DNA from 3 places in the Streptomyces sp. NPDC041191 genome. Region 2 is predicted to be linked to each of the others. Evidence: riboswitches for the same ligand, from Rfam matches in the RefSeq annotation. Region 2 holds a riboswitch; each other region holds the start of a gene.

Region 1 (5,182 bases), on a different contig from region 2:
CGAGCCCGTCCACCACACCGGCCCTCGACTCGACCTCGTCCTCGATCCGCTCGCCGAGGACCTGGAAGCCGCCGCAGACGCCGAGCACCGGCCGGCCCTCGGCCGCGCGCCGGGCCAGGGCGTCCGCGATCCCGCGCTCCCGCAGCCAGGCGAGCGCCTTCACCGTGCCGCGCGTGCCCGGGACGACCACCAGGTCCGCGTCGGCCAGCTCCTCGGGACGGTCCACGAACCGGACGACCACGCCCGGCTCGGCCGCGAGCGCGTCCACGTCCGTGAAGTTCGACATCAGCGGTACGGCGCACACGGCGACCCGCAGCACGTCCGCGCCGACCGGCGGCGCCACCACCGACTCCCGGACGGCGCCCCGCAGCGACACGCGCAGGCCGTCCTCCTCGTCGATGCCGAGCCCGTGCGCGTACGGCAGGACGCCGAGGGTCCGGCGCCCGGTCAGGCCGTGCAGCATGTCGAGACCCGGTTCGAGCAGGCTCACGTCGCCCCGGAACTTGTTCACCAGGTATCCGGCGACGAGCGCCTGGTCCTCGGGGGACAGCAGCGCCGTCGTGCCGAAGAACTGGGCGAAGACCCCGCCCCGGTCGATGTCCCCGACCACCACCACGGGCAGCCGCGCGGCCCGCGCCACGCCCATGTTCACGATGTCGGTGCGCCGCAGGTTGATCTCGGCCGGACTGCCGGCGCCCTCGCAGATCACCGCGTCGTACGTGCTCCGCAGCTCCTCCAGGCACGCCATGACCGGCTCGAACAGGTCCTTCTGGCGCCCCCCGTGCAGTGCCTTCCCGGGGGACGACCCCCCGGGCCCCCCGAAGAACCCCTTGGCGCTCAGCTCGCCCACCGGCTTCCCCATCAGGACGACCTGGCTGGAGCGGTCGCCGCCCGGCTTGAGCAGCACCGGGTTCATCAGCGCGGTCGGCTCGACCCGGGCGGCCCGCGCCTGCATGGCCTGGGCCCGTCCGATCTCGGCGCCCTCGCGGGTGACGAAGGAGTTGAGGGACATGTTCTGCCCCTTGAACGGTGCCACCTTCAGGCCCCTGCGGACCAGCCAGCGGCAGATCCCGGCCGTCACGACGCTCTTGCCCGCGTCGGACGTGGTCCCGGCGACCAGCAGTCCCCCGCCCCTCATGAAGCCCTCCGCTTCCCGCGCCGCACGGCGTCGGCGATCAGACGGCCGCCCACGCAGGCGGCCAGGGTCAGCGCGGTCACCCGGCGCGAGAGCGCCACCGCCCGTTCGATGTCGGCCACCTCGACGGCCCGCCCCGTCCCGTTCAGGACCGGCCGGTGCTCGACCCGGCCGCCGTACGAGAGGGTGCCGCCGAGCCGTACGCCCAGCGCGCCCGCGAAGGACGCCTCGACCGGGCCCGCGTTGGGGCTCGGATGCTTCGGCGCGTCCGCCCGCCAGGCCCGTACGGCCCCGCGCGGGTTCCCGCCCGCGACGGCCGCGAGCACGGCCGTCAGCCGGGCCCCGGGCCAGCCGGCCAGGTCGTCCAGGCGGGCCGAGGCCCAGCCGAAGCGGCGGTACCGGGGGGACGTGTGGCCCACCATCGCGTCCAGGGTGTTGACGGCCCGGAAGCCGACGAGCCCCGGCACGCCCGCGACCGCCCCCCAGAAGAGGGCGCCGACCACGGCGTCCGAGGTGTTCTCGGCGACCGACTCGACGACCGCGCGGGCCGTCGCGGGCCCGTCCAGGGACTGCGGGTCGCGCCCGCACAGGTGCGGCAGCCGCTCGCGGGCCGCCTCCAGGTCCCCGGCGGCCAGCGCCCCGCCGATCGCGCGGGCCTCCCGGCCCAGGGTGGTCCCGCCGACGACGGCCCAGACGGAGGCGGCGGTCAGCGCCGCGGAGGCGGCCGGCCGGTCGCGCACGGCCCGGGCGGCGAGGGCGCCGAGCGCGACGGTGGAACCGGCGCAGACGGCGGCGTGCAGGGCGCCCCAGCCCCGGTGGTCGTGGTGGAGGCGCCGTTCGACGGCGGCGGCCGCGCGGCCGAAGGCGGCGACGGGGTGTCCGCGGCGGGGGTCGCCGAGGACCAGGTCGACGGCGAGACCCGCGGCCGCGCCGTACGCGAAGACGCCGGTGGCTCTGGAGCGGCCGGGCATGGTGCTGTGTCCTCACTCAGGGTCCGCGCCCCGGATCGACGTGACCGGCGGCGAGAGTTCCTGACTCCCGGCCCCCTGGGGGGCCGGTCACAGTGGCGGGACCGCGCCGGATTCGCACCGGACTTCCTCTGCTGCCGCCGTAGGGCGTGTGCCGGAAGTGCCGCCCGCCCTCCGGGGCGGACGACGCCGTTCACGGCACGCGCTCTTATGGCCCCGGCAGTCCACCACGCCCCGAGAACGGGCGTCAACTCCCCCTTGACCTGCGGCGGCGCACTGTGCGGAGTGCCACAGACACGGAAACCGGGCGGCCCGCACCCGGAGGTGCGGACCGCCCGGCCGGCGGAGCGGGGACCGTCAGGCGACGATCAGGTGGATGCCGTAGGCCACGGCCGCCAGGCACAGTCCGAAGCAGGCGTAGGCACCGGCGCGGGCCGGGGCGGCGGAGTCCCCCCGGGCGGCGGCCTCCTCCTGCTTGGTGAGGCCGACGATGCCGAGGGAGAAGAGGCCCACCAGGGCGACGGTCGCCACGAGGCTGACTCCGAAGACGGAGCCGAGGGCTGCCCAGTCGATCTTCATGCGGTTCTTTCCTTAGACCTTCGCGGCCGGGGCCGGGGGAGCGGTCGGGTCGGTGGGGACCGGGGCGGGGATGGTCGCCTTGAGGTCCTCGTCCGTGACGGCGGTGAAGGAGCCGGCCGGCGGCGGGGTGACGGCCGCGACGGCGGTGGTCACGACGCCCGCGGGCTCCTCGGCGTGCGGGTCGTCGGCCGTGACGTTGTGGTGGTCGACCGGCTTGCGGCGGGAGAGCGACCAGATCACGGCCGACCCGGCGATCAGCAGGACCGCGACGGCGGCGATGCCCCAGGGGCCCTGCTGGGTGAGGAACTCGGCACCGGCGCCGACCAGGCCCGCGGCGGGCAGGGTCAGGCCCCAGGCGACGAACATCCGGGTCGCGGTCGACCAGCGGACGACACCGCCCTTGCGGCCCAGGCCCGCGCCCATCACGGCACCCGAGCAGGACTGGGTGGTGGAGAGGGAGAAGCCGAGGTGCGAGGAGGCCAGGATGACCGTGGCGGCGCTGGTCTGGGCGGCGAAGCCCTGCTGCGGCCGGAGGTCGGTGAGGCCCTTGCCCATGGTGCGGATGATGCGCCAGCCGCCGAGGTAGGTGCCGAGCGCGATGGCGACGCCGGCGGAGACGACGACCCACAGGGGCGGGTTCGAGCCGGGGGCGACGACGCCCTGGGTGACCAGGGCCAGGGTGATGATGCCCATCGTCTTCTGGGCGTCGTTGGTGCCGTGGGCGAGGGAGACGAGACCGGCGGAGGCGATCTGGCCGGCCCGGTAGCCCTTGGCCGTGGCCTTCGCCCCGGGGTCGGCCTTGATCAGGTACGTCAGCCGGGTGGCGGCCATCGCGGCGAGGCCGGCGACGATCGGCGCGGCGACGGCCGGGATGAGGACCTTGGTGACGATGGTGGAGCCGTTCACGGCCGACCAGCCGGCCGACATGACCGCGGCGCCGATGAGACCGCCGAAGAGGGCGTGGGAGGAGCTGGACGGGAGTCCGAGCAGCCAGGTCAGCAGGTTCCACAGGATGGCGCCGACCAGCGCGGCGAAGATCACCTCCGTGCGGATGCCCTCTTCGTTGATGATCCCGCCGGAGATCGTCCTGGCGACCTCCACGGACAGGAACGCGCCGACGAGGTTCAGCGCGGCGGACATGGCCACCGCCGTCTTGGGCTTGAGCGCACCGGTCGAGATGGTCGTGGCCATCGCGTTGGCGGTGTCGTGGAAACCGTTCGTGAAATCGAACACGAGAGCTGTCACGACCACAATGGCGAGCAGCAGCGTGATGTGTTCCATTTACCCAGGCAATCGTTTGACGTCAGTGGCTCGTCGAACGTAAGCAACCTGGATGAACGGAAGATGAACTGGGGCGGGCGGCATGGTGTCCCTATCCGGTGCCGGGAGATTCCGCTTAGGTCCCGGAGGGCTCCCGGGCCCCGCCCGGGACCCGGGCCCGCCCGCGCCTCCCGGGGCGGCCCGCGTCTCCCCGGGCGGCGGACCGCCCCGCGCCCGCCCCGGGGCCGTACGGCCGGTCCCGTTCGCCCGCCCCGGGGCCGTACGGGTCGTCCCGGCCGCCCGCCCCGCACGTCGGGTGGCAGTCCGCCCCCACCCTGCGGACACTGGGAGCGTGCGCCCGGCTACAGCGACGGCAACGGCCGTCACCACCCTGATCGGTGTCGGCGCGGCCGCGGTGGCGGCCGGCCGGTACGCCAGCGACCTCGCCCTCAAGGTGCCGTCGGAGCGGCCCCTGCCCGGTGATCCGAGACTGACCGTGCACGCCACGACCCCCGACCGGATCACCCTCACCCGCAGCCTCGCCTCGCTGCGGCCCGGCACGTACGGCATGGAGGCCCCCGGCCTGCACGCCGTCCTCGGACCCGTCCTCGCCCGCACCCCGCACACCGCCGACACCGTCGTCCGGCGCCTGGAACGGGTCGAGCTCGGCACCCCCGGCCCCGGCGCCCGCGTCCGGCTCACCCCCGCGCTGCACCGGGGGACGCCGACGACCGCCCTCGGACTCGTCCACGAGGACGTGGAGATCCCGGGCGAGCTCGGCCCCCTGCCCGCCTGGCTCGTGCCCGCCCCGCGCTCCGTCTGGGTGATCGCCCTGCACGGGCTCGGCGCCACCCGCGAGCACCCGCTGAACCTCGTCCCCTTCTACCACCGCCGCCAGATCCCCGTCCTCGTCCCCACCTACCGGGGGGACGAGGGGGCGCCCCCCGTCCCCGGCGGCCTCACCCATCTCGGCGACTCCGAGTGGCGCGACGTCGACGCCGCCCTCCGGTTCGCCGTCCGCCGGGGCGCCGGGAAGATCGTCCTGCACGGCTGGGGGACCGGGGCGTCGATGGCCCTGCGCGCCGCCGCCGAGTCGGGGGTGCGCGACCGGATCGCCGGCCTCGTCCTGGACTCCCCGGTCCTGGACTGGGAGGCCACCTTCCGCGCCCTCGCCGCGGCCCGCCACGTCCCCGGCCCCCTGGTCCCGTTCGCCGTCCGGGCCGCCATGGGCAGGACCGGC
Region 2 (5,182 bases):
CGTGCGCTGGTACTGCGACCTCGGCGGCGAGGCACGGACCGTGCCCGTGGTCCCGATGCTCATGGTGATCGTCGACCGCGAGGCCGCGCTCGTCCCCCTCGACCCGGAGGACGGACGCGCGGGCGCCCTCGAAGTGCGCAGCCCCGGCCTGGTCCACGCGCTCGTGGTGCTCTTCGACCGCCTGTGGGACGCGGGCACCGCCTTCGGCGAGAGTCCGCGCCGCGACGAGCACGACCTCTCCCCCCAGGAACGGGAGCTGCTCATGCTCCTGGGCATCGGCTGCACGGACGACATCGCCGCCCGCCGCCTGGGCATCTCGCTGCGGACCGTCCGCCGGATGAGTTCGGAGCTGATGGGCCGGCTGGGCGCGCGCAGCCGGTTCGAGGCGGGGGTGCGGGCGGCCAAGGAGGGCTGGCTCTGACACCTGCCGCGTCCGTCCTCACCACACCTCCACCGACGCGTCGCATCCGTTATGCGGACGGGGGTTCCCTGCCACGGACGCGTCCCCTAGATTTCCCCACCACCACCGAGGTGATCAGCGAGGGGACGGAATCGCCATGCCAGAAGCGGCACGCGGGAAAACACCACACGAGGAAGCGGCACCGGTACGGCAACCGGTCGTCACCCCCCTGCGGGTGGTGATCGCGCTCTGCCTCGTCGCCCCGTTCGTGGCGATGCTCTGGGTGGGTTCCTACGCGAAGGTGGAGCCGCTCTTCGCCGGCATCCCCTTCTTCTACTGGTACCAGATGCTCTGGGTGCTGGTCTCCACCGTGCTCACCATGATCGCGTACAAGCTGTGGCAGCGGGACCAGCGGTCCCGCAGGGGAGGTGACGCGCGATGAAGGACGGCGTGAACGGCGTGGCGCTCGGCGTCTTCGTCTTCTTCTTCCTGGCCGTCACGGTCATGGGCTTCCTGGCGGCCAAGTGGCGCAAGGCCGAGAACGAGCACAGCCTCGACGAATGGGGCCTCGGCGGCCGGTCGTTCGGCACCTGGGTGACGTGGTTCCTGCTCGGCGGCGACCTCTACACGGCGTACACCTTCGTCGCCGTCCCCGCGGCCATCTACGCGGCGGGCGCGGCCGGCTTCTTCGCCGTCCCGTACACGATCCTGGTGTACCCGCTGATCTTCACCTTCCTGCCCCGCCTGTGGTCGGTGTCGCACAAGCACGGGTACGTCACCACCTCCGACTTCGTCCGGGGCCGCTTCGGCTCCAAGGGCCTGTCGCTCGCGGTGGCGGTCACCGGCATCCTCGCCACCATGCCGTACATCGCGCTCCAGCTCGTCGGCATCCAGGCCGTCCTGGACGTGATGGGCGTCGGCGGCGGCGAGACCACGCACTGGTTCGTCAAGGACCTGCCGCTGCTGCTCGCCTTCGGCGTCCTCGCGGCGTACACGTACTCCTCGGGCCTGCGCGCCCCCGCGCTCATCGCCTTCGTCAAGGACACCCTGATCTACCTCGTCATCGCGGTGGCGATCATCTACATCCCGATCAAGCTGGGCGGCTTCGACGAGATCTTCGCCAAGGCGGGCGAGGCGTTCGCGCAGACCAACCCGGCGACCGGCAAGCCGCGCGGCGCGCTCGTCCCCGGCGAGGCCGGCCAGTGGACGTACGCGACGCTCGCGCTCGGCTCCGCGCTCGCGCTCTTCATGTACCCGCACTCCATCACGGCGACCCTGTCGTCCCGGAGCCGCGAGGTCATCCGCCGCAACACCACGATCCTGCCGCTGTACTCGCTGATGCTGGGCCTGCTCGCGCTGCTCGGCTTCATGGCGATCGCCGCCGGGATCAAGGTGAAGAACGGCCAGCTCGCCATCCCGCAGCTCTTCGAGACCATGTTCCCGGACTGGTTCGCGGGCGTCGCGTTCGCCGCGATCGGCATCGGCGCGCTCGTCCCGGCCGCGATCATGTCGATCGCCGCGGCCAACCTCTTCACCCGCAACATCTACAAGGACTTCATCAGGCCGGACGCGACCCCGGCCCAGGAGACCAAGGTCTCCAAGCTGGTCTCCCTCCTGGTGAAGGTCGGCGCGCTCGTCTTCGTCCTCACCATGGACAAGACGGTCGCGATCAACTTCCAGCTCCTCGGCGGCATCTGGATCCTGCAGACCTTCCCGGCCCTGGTCGGCGGCCTGTTCACCCGCTGGTTCCACCGCTGGGCGCTGCTCGCGGGCTGGGCGGTCGGCATGGTCTACGGCACGGTCGCCGCGTACGGCGTCGCCAGCCCGACCCAGAAGCACTTCGGCGGCTCCTCCGCCGAGATCCCGGGCATCGGCGAGATCGGCTACATCGGTCTCACCGCCTTCGTCCTCAACGTCCTGGTCACCGTGGTCCTCACCTTCGTCCTCAAGGCCGTCAAGGCCCCCGAGGGCGTGGACGAGACCTCGCCGTCCGACTACACGGCGGACGCCGGCGACCCGGGCGTGAAGGCCGAGATGGAGAAGACCACCGCGCCGACGCACTGACCTCGCGCGCGTACGACGGGCCCGGGGGCCTCCGCCGGAGACCCCCGGGCCCCGCCGCGTCCCCGGCGGGCACACTGCACCCATGGACTTCACGATCAGGGCGGTACGGCCCGAGGAGTACGAGGCGCTCGGCGAGCTGACCGGGCGCACCTATCTGGACGACGGACTGCTGAAGTACGGGGCCGAGGACTCCTACCTGGAGGTGCTGCGGGACACCGCGCGGCGGGCCCGCGAGAGCGAGGTCCTCGTCGCGGAGGACACCGGGACCGCGGCGGGCCGGATCGTCGGCGGGGTGACCTTCGCCCGGGGCGGCACGCCGTGGGCCGACATCGCCGTGGAGGGCGAGGCCGAGTTCCGGATGCTCGTGGTCGCCCGGGAGGCCCGCGGCCGGGGCATCGGGGAGGCGCTCGTACGGGCCTGTACCGACCGGGCGCGGGCCCTCCCGGGGTGCGCCCGGATCGTGCTCTCCACGGACGCCGTGATGGTCTCCGCGCACCGGATCTACGAGCGCCTGGGCTTCGTCCGCACCCCGCACCGGGACTGGGAGCCGATCCCCGATCACCCGCTGCGCACCTACTCCTTGGAGTTCTGAGCCTCCCCTCCGCCCCCGGGGTGACACAACATGTGGGGGGTGCCACGAGCGGCGCCCCCCACATGTATGCTCGTCCTCGCTGTCGACGCAGGGGAATCCGGCGCGAATCCGGAACTGTCCCGCAACGGTGTGCTTCGTGCTGTTTCGTCCGGAGCGAGTCCGAGCACCTGCCGTCAGCGCGCCCGGTCCGTCCGGCCCGGGTGCCACAGACGTCCGGGCCTCGCGGAGTGGGCCGGCGGACGCGGCGCGTCGTGCCTGGACGCCCGCCTGCCCGCCTTCCCTCCCCGCGGCCCCGAGCCGAGCGAGGGAGAGCCCCCACGTGACCATCGCGCCCGCCGATCCGGCTTCGGCCGAGGCTTCCGCGGTCGAGAGCGACGGACCCGGGACCGTGCTGCTGCGGACCCTGACCGACCTCACCGCCGATCTCCCCGACACCGACCCCGGCAAGGTCGCCGCCGCCGCGCTGCGCGGCCGCAGCGCCGCGTCGGACGAGGCGGAGCTGCGCGAGCTGGCCACCGAGGCGGCCGCCGGCCTGATCGCCGAGGACCCCGCGTACTCCCGGCTCGCCGCCCGCCTCCTGACCCTCACCATCGCGGACGAGGCCGCCTCCCAGGGCTCCGTCGCCTTCTCCGCCTCCGTGGCCGTGGGCCACCGCGAGGGCCTGATCGCGGACCGGACCGCCGGGTTCGTCGCGCTGCACGCCGACCGTCTCGACGCGACGATCGACCCGGCCGGCGACGACCGCTTCGGCTACTTCGGCCTGCGCACCCTCTACTCGCGCTACCTGCTGCGCCACCCGATCACCCGCAAGGTGATCGAGACCCCCCAGCACTTCATGCTGCGCGTCGCCTGCGGCCTGGCCGAGGACGAGAGCGTCCGCGCGCTCGACGAGGTCGCCGCGCTGTACGGCCTGATGAGCCGCCTGGACTACCTGCCGTCCTCGCCGACGCTCTTCAACTCCGGCACCCGCCACCCGCAGATGTCCTCCTGCTACCTCCTGGACTCCCCCCAGGACGAGCTGGACTCCATCTACGACCGCTACCACCAGGTCGCGCGCCTCTCGAAGCACGCAGGCGGCATCGGCCTCTCGTACTCCCGGATCCGCGCCCGCGGTTCCCTGATCCGGGGCACCAACGGGCACTCCAACGGCATCGTGCCGTTCCTGAAGACCCTGGACGCCTCCGTCGCGGCCGTGAACCAGGGCGGCCGGCGCAAGGGCGCCGCCGCCGTCTACCTGGAGACCTGGCACGCGGACATCGAGGAGTTCCTGGAGCTCCGCGACAACACGGGCGAGGACCAGCGCCGCACGCACAACCTCAACCTGGCGCACTGGGTCCCGGACGAGTTCATGCGCCGCGTGAACGCCGACGCCGAGTGGTCGCTGTTCTCCCCGTCGGACGTGCCCGAGCTGGTCGACCTGTGGGGCGACGAGTTCGACGCCGCGTACCGCGCGGCCGAGGCGGCCGGGCTCGCCCGCAAGACGATGCCGGCCCGCGACCTGTACGGCCGGATGATGCGGACCCTGGCCCAGACCGGCAACGGCTGGATGACCTTCAAGGACGCCTCGAACCGGACGGCCAACCAGACCGCCGAGCCCGGCCACACCGTCCACTCCTCCAACCTCTGCACGGAGATCCTGGAGGTCACCGACGACGGCGAGACCGCGGTCTGCAACCTGGGCTCGGTCAACCTCGGCGCGTTCGTGCGGAACGGCGCCATCGACTGGGAGCGCCTGGACGCCACCGTCCGCACGGCCGTCACCTTCCTCGACCGGGTCGTGGACATCAACTTCTACCCGACCGAGCAGGCGGGCCGCTCCAACTCCCGCTGGCGCCCGGTCGGCCTGGGCGCCATGGGCCTCCAGGACGTCTTCTTCCAGCTGCGGCTGCCCTTCGACTCCCCGGAGGCGCGGGCGCTCTCCACCCGGATCGCCGAGCGGATCATGCTCGCCGCGTACGAGGCGTCCGCCGACCTGGCCGAGCGCAACGGCCCGCTCCCCGCCTGGGAGAAGACCCGCGCCGCCCGCGGCGTGCTGCACCCCGACCACTACGACGTGGAGCTGAACTGGCCGGAGCGCTGGGCCGCGCTGCGCGAGCGGATCGCCGCCGTCGGCATGCGCAACTCGC
Region 3 (5,182 bases), on a different contig from region 2:
GGGCGTGCACGGCGTGCGTCAGCTCGTCGGTGGTGGCGGCCAGGCGCGGCACGACCTGCTCGGCGGCGAAGCGCAGCACGGCCCGCACGTCGGGGCCGTGGGCGGACGCGACCGACTCGACCGCCTCCACCGCCCAGTCCGCCGCCTCCATCGCCTCGACCAGCTCGCGCGCCTCCGCCTCCGCCTCGTCGGCGGTGGTGCGGGTCGCGGCCGACTCGTCCAGGCCCAGGGCCTCGCGCAGGCCGGGCAGGGCCTGCGTGCCGCCCCAGATCTGGCGGGCGCGCAGGATGGAGAGGACCAGGTTGACCCGGGCCTCGCCGGCCGGGGCGCCGCCGAGGACGTGCAGGCCGTCGCGGATCTGGGCGTCCTTGACCTCGCACAGCCAGCCGTCGACGTGCAGCAGGAAGTCGTCGAAGCCGTCGTCCTCCGGCCGCTCCTCCAGCCCCAGGTCGTGGTCGAGCCGGGCGGCCTGGATCAGGGTCCAGATCTGGGCGCGGATCGCGGGCAGCTTCGCCGGGTCCATGGAGGAGATCTGCGCGTACTCGTCGAGCAGCTGCTCCAGGCGCGCGATGTCGCCGTACGAGTCGGCGCGGGCCATCGGCGGCACCAGGTGGTCGACCAGGGTCGCGTGCGCGCGCCGCTTGGCCTGCGTGCCCTCGCCCGGGTCGTTGACCAGGAACGGGTAGACCAGCGGCAGGTCGCCGAGGGCCGCGTCCGGGCCGCAGGCGGCGGACAGGCCGGCGTTCTTGCCGGGCAGCCACTCCAGGTTGCCGTGCTTGCCCAGGTGCACCATGGCGTCGGCGCCGAAGCCGCCGTCCTCGGCGCGGGCCGCGATCCAGCGGTAGGCGGCCAGGTAGTGGTGGGACGGCGGGAGGTCGGGATCGTGGTAGATCGCGATCGGGTTCTCACCGAAGCCGCGCGGCGGCTGGATGAGGATCAGGAGGTTCCCGCGCCGCAGGGCGGCGAGCACGATGTCGCCCTCCGGGTTCCGCGACCGGTCGAGGAACATCTCGCCGGGCGCCGGGCCCCAGTGCTCCTCGACGCGCGTGCGCAGCTCCTCGGGGAGGGTCGCGTACCAGCGCTTGTAGTCGGCGGCCGGGATGCGGACCGGGTTCCTGGCCAGCTGCTCCTCGGTCAGCCAGTCCTGGTCGTGGCCGCCGGCCTCGATGAGGGCGTATATCAGCTCGTCGCCGTCGCCCGAGACCAGGCCGGGCAGCTCCTCGGCGGGGCCGAAGTCGTACCCCTCCCCGATCAGCCGACGCAGCAGGGCGACGGCGGAGGCGGGGGTGTCCAGACCGACGGCGTTGCCGATGCGGGAGTGCTTGGTGGGGTACGCGGAGAGGACGAGCGCGATCCTCTTCCCGGCGTTCGGGATGTGCCGGAGGCGGGCGTGCCGCACGGCGATCCCGGCGACGCGGGCCGCGCGCTCGGGGTCCGCCACGTAGGCGGGCAGGCCGTCCTCGTCGATCTCCTTGAAGGAGAACGGGACGGTGATCAGGCGGCCGTCGAACTCGGGGACGGCGACCTGGCCCGCGGCGTCCAGCGGGGACAGGCCCTCGTCGTTCTCCTCCCAGGCCGCGCGGGAGCCGGTCAGGCACAGGGCCTGGAGGATCGGCACGTCGAGCGCGGCGAGCGCGCCCGCGTCCCACGCCTCCTCGTCGCCGCCCGCCTGCGCCTCGGCGGGCTTGGTGCCGCCCGCCGCGAGGACGGTGGTGACGAGGGCGTCGGCGGCGCGGAGGGTGTCGATCAGCTCCGGCTCGGGGGCGCGCAGGGAGGCCACGTACAGCGGGAGCGGCCGGGCGCCGGCGTCCTCGATCGCGTCGCACAGGGCGCCGACGAAGGCGGTGTTGCCGCTCATGTGGTGGGCGCGGTAGTAGAGCACGGCGACGGTCGGGCCGTCGGTGGCCTTCGGGGTGCGCTCCAGCGGGCCCCAGGTGGGGGCGGCGGCCGGGGCCTCGAAGCCGTGGCCGGTGAGCAGGACGGTGTCGGAGAGGAAGCGGGCCAGCTGCTCCAGGTTGGCGGGGCCGCCGTGCGCCAGGTAGGCGTGCGCCTCGGTGGCGACGCCGACGGGCACGGTGGAGACCTCCATCAGCTGGGCGTCGGGCGCCTGTTCGCCGCTGAGCACGACCACCGGCTTCCCCGAGGCGCGGATCGCGTCGAGCCCGTCCTCCCAGGAGCGGAGGCCGCCGAGGAGCCGGACGACGACGAGGTCGGCCCCGTCGAGGAGGCCGGGGAGGTCGGCGAGCGGGAGCCGGGCCGGGTTGGCGAACCGGTACGCGACCGGGCCGCCGGCCGCGCGGGCGCTGAGCAGGTCGGTGTCGGAGTGCGACAGCAGCAGGAGCATGGCGAGGCAGGCCTTCCTCGGGGTTGTCCGCGCCCCGGGTGGTCGTGTGGACGGCGGGAGTTCCTGACTCACCGCCCCGAAAGCGCCGGGCCGGTTCACAGTGGCGGGACCGCGCCGGAATCTCACCGGGCTTCCTCCCCGGGGCCCTGGGACCCCATGCCGCTTGCATCCTAGATCGTGGGCTCCGGGAGCCGGGAGGGCCGGGCGGTTCCCACCCGGCCGGGGACCCCGGCCCCGCCCGGCCGAAACCTGGAAGGCGCCCCCGGTCCCGCCCGGCCGAAACCCGGAAGACACCCCCGTACCCGCCCGCCCCGAACCCGGAAGGCGCCCCCGGGACCACCTGGCCAAAACCCGGAAGACACCCCCGCACCCGCCCGCCCGGAACCCGGAAGTCACCTCCGCACCCACCCGCCCCGAACCCGGAAGGCACCTCCGCACGCGCCCGCCGGGCGCCCGGGAGTCAGGCTGATCACACCCGGTCGGCAGCCGGTTCCCCGTGGGTATGCTCGCCGCCATGCCGCCCACCCCGTCCCCGACGCCCGACCCCGGCGCTCCCCGCGTACGGGACCGGGGCGACGCCTGTCCCGGGGCGCTGCGCCTGCACTCCGCCGACGACGGCCTCCTGGCCCGACTGCGGCTGCCCGGAGGCCGCCTGACGCCCCGTCAGGCAGAGGTCCTGGCAGACGCGGCGGAGACCCTGGGCGACGGGCGGATCAGCGTCACCTCGCGCGGCAACGCGGAGCTGCGCGGCCTGGCGGAGGGCTGCGGGGCGGAGCTGGCGCCGCTCCTGACGGAGGCGGGCCTGCTGCCCTCCCCCACCCACGAACGCGTCCGCAACATCGTGGCCTCCCCGGCCGCCGGACTCGACGGACTCGGCCACGCCGACGTGCAGTTGTGGGCCCGCGCGCTGGACGAACGGCTCTGCGCCGCGCCCTGGGCGGCGGCGCTCTCGGGCCGCTTCCTCTTCGTCCTCGACGACGGCCGGGGCGACGTCACCGGCCTCGGCGGCGATGTGACCTTGGTCGCAGCGGCCCCGGACGCCGCGCTCCTGCGCCTCGGCGGCCGCACCGTCCGCGTCGCCGCCGCCGACGCCCCGCGCGCCGCGCTCGCCGCCGCCCGCGCCTTCCTGTCCGCCGCCCGCGAGGCCGGTACGGGCGCCTGGCGCGTCCGCGAACTGCCGGAGGGGCACGACGTGGACGTGCGGGAAGCGCTCGCGCGGGCCGGGATCGCGGCGGAGGACGGACGGGAGCCGGTCCCGCCCCGTGCGGCGCCCCCCGCCCCCGGCCCCCTCGGCGCCTCCGCCCTCCACGTCCTCGCCCCCCTCGGCCGCCTCACCGCCGCCCAGCTGCGGGCCCTGCTGCCCGCCGGCGAGGTGCGGCTCACGCCCTGGCGCGGGGCCGTCGTCACCGGGACGGACCCCGGACGGCTGCCCGCCCTGGAGGCGCACGGCCTGATCACCCGGCCCGGCTCCCCCTGGGCCGGCGTCAGCGCCTGCACCGGACGGCCCGGCTGCGCCAAGTCGCTCGCGGACGTCCGGACGGACGCCGTGCCGGGCTCCCCCGGCCTGCCCGTCCACTACTCCGGGTGCGAGCGGCGCTGCGGCCGTCCGCACGGCGACTGGATCGACGTCCTCGCCGTCCCCGGCGGCGGCTATCTGGTGAACGGCGCCCCCACCCCCCGCACCTCCCTGCCCGAAGCCGTGGCCACGGCCCGTACGACGAGATGAGCGAGAGCAACAGGATGTTCGACTACGAGAAGGACGGGACGGAGATCTACCGCCGGTCCTTTGCCACGATCCGCGCCGAGGCGGACCTCACGGGCCTGCCCGCCGATGTCGCCCAGGTGGCGGTCCGGATGATCCACGCCTGCGGCATGACCGACCTCGTCCGGGACATCGCGTACTCGCCGGGCGTCGTCGCGAGCGCCCGCGCCGCGCTCCGGGCGGGCGCGCCGGTCCTCTGCGACGCGCAGATGGTCGCCAGCGGCGTCACCCGCAAGCGGCTGCCCGCCGGCAACGACGTGGTCTGCACGCTCTCCGACCCGGCCGTGCCGGGCCTCGCCGCCGAGCTGGGCACCACCCGTTCCGCCGCCGCCCTGGAGCTGTGGCGGGACCGTCTCGAAGGCTCCGTCGTCGCCATCGGCAACGCCCCCACCGCCCTCTTCCACCTCCTGGAGATGGTCGCGAAGGGCGCGGGGAAGCCCGCCGCCGTCCTCGGCATACCGGTCGGCTTCATCGGCGCCGCCGAGTCCAAGGACGCCCTCGCCGCCAACACCCTCGGCCTCGACCACCTCGTCGTCCGGGGCCGGCGCGGCGGCAGCGCCATGACGGCCGCCGCGATCAACGCCCTCGCGCACGAAGCGGAGATCCAGCAGTGACCGGGAACACCGTCGGCAAGCTGTACGGCGTGGGCCTCGGCCCCGGCGATCCGGACCTCCTCACCCTCGCCGCCGTGAAGGCCATCGCCGAGGCCGACGTGGTCGCGTACCACTCGGCCCGCCACGGCCGCTCCATCGCCCGCTCGATCGCCGCCCCGCACCTGCGCGAGGACCACGTCGAGGAGCGGCTGGTGTACCCGCTCACGGTGGAGACCACGGACCACCCCGGCGGCTACCGGGGCGCCCTGAACGACTTCTACGAGGAGGCGGCGGCCCGCCTCGCCGCCCACCTGGACGCGGGCCGCACCGTCGCGGTCCTCGCCGAGGGCGACCCGCTCTTCTACGGCTCGTACCAGCACATGCACAAGCGGCTCGCGCACCGCTACGACACGACCGTCGTCCCGGGCGTCACCTCGGTGAGCGCCGCCGCCGCCCGGCTCGGGGAGCCGCTGTGCGAGGCGG

Evidence for each region. A riboswitch is a leader RNA that binds a small molecule or an ion and turns the genes downstream of it on or off. The one in region 2 is predicted to bind cobalamin.
Region 1: it holds a riboswitch for cobalamin, as region 2 does, so the genes downstream of both, ACZ6AQ_RS00275 (cobalamin biosynthesis protein) here and ACZ6AQ_RS14790 (ribonucleoside-diphosphate reductase subunit alpha) in region 2, are expected to answer to the same signal.
Region 3: it holds a riboswitch for cobalamin, as region 2 does, so the genes downstream of both, cobN (cobaltochelatase subunit CobN) here and ACZ6AQ_RS14790 (ribonucleoside-diphosphate reductase subunit alpha) in region 2, are expected to answer to the same signal.

What each region holds. Positions count from the first base shown of each region.
Region 1 is NZ_JBVIZC010000001.1:48,785-53,966, reverse strand. It holds gene ACZ6AQ_RS00280 (cobyric acid synthase) at 1-1,138, opposite strand, end outside; gene ACZ6AQ_RS00275 (cobalamin biosynthesis protein) at 1,135-2,106, opposite strand; adenosylcobalamin (AdoCbl) riboswitch at 2,160-2,236, opposite strand; gene ACZ6AQ_RS00270 (hypothetical protein) at 2,461-2,682, opposite strand; gene ACZ6AQ_RS00265 (inorganic phosphate transporter) at 2,695-3,963, opposite strand; gene ACZ6AQ_RS00260 (alpha/beta hydrolase) at 4,295-5,182, shown strand, end outside.
Region 2 is NZ_JBVIZC010000006.1:314,222-319,403, reverse strand. It holds gene ACZ6AQ_RS14810 (LuxR C-terminal-related transcriptional regulator) at 1-421, shown strand, start outside; gene ACZ6AQ_RS14805 (DUF3311 domain-containing protein) at 558-842, shown strand; gene mctP (monocarboxylate uptake permease MctP) at 839-2,464, shown strand; gene ACZ6AQ_RS14795 (GNAT family N-acetyltransferase) at 2,547-3,056, shown strand; cobalamin riboswitch at 3,119-3,245, shown strand; gene ACZ6AQ_RS14790 (ribonucleoside-diphosphate reductase subunit alpha) at 3,376-5,182, shown strand, end outside.
Region 3 is NZ_JBVIZC010000008.1:57,572-62,753, reverse strand. It holds gene cobN (cobaltochelatase subunit CobN) at 1-2,344, opposite strand, end outside; cobalamin riboswitch at 2,383-2,520, opposite strand; gene ACZ6AQ_RS17125 (cobalamin biosynthesis protein CobG) at 2,847-4,070, shown strand; gene ACZ6AQ_RS17120 (precorrin-8X methylmutase) at 4,067-4,720, shown strand; gene ACZ6AQ_RS17115 (precorrin-2 C(20)-methyltransferase) at 4,717-5,182, shown strand, end outside.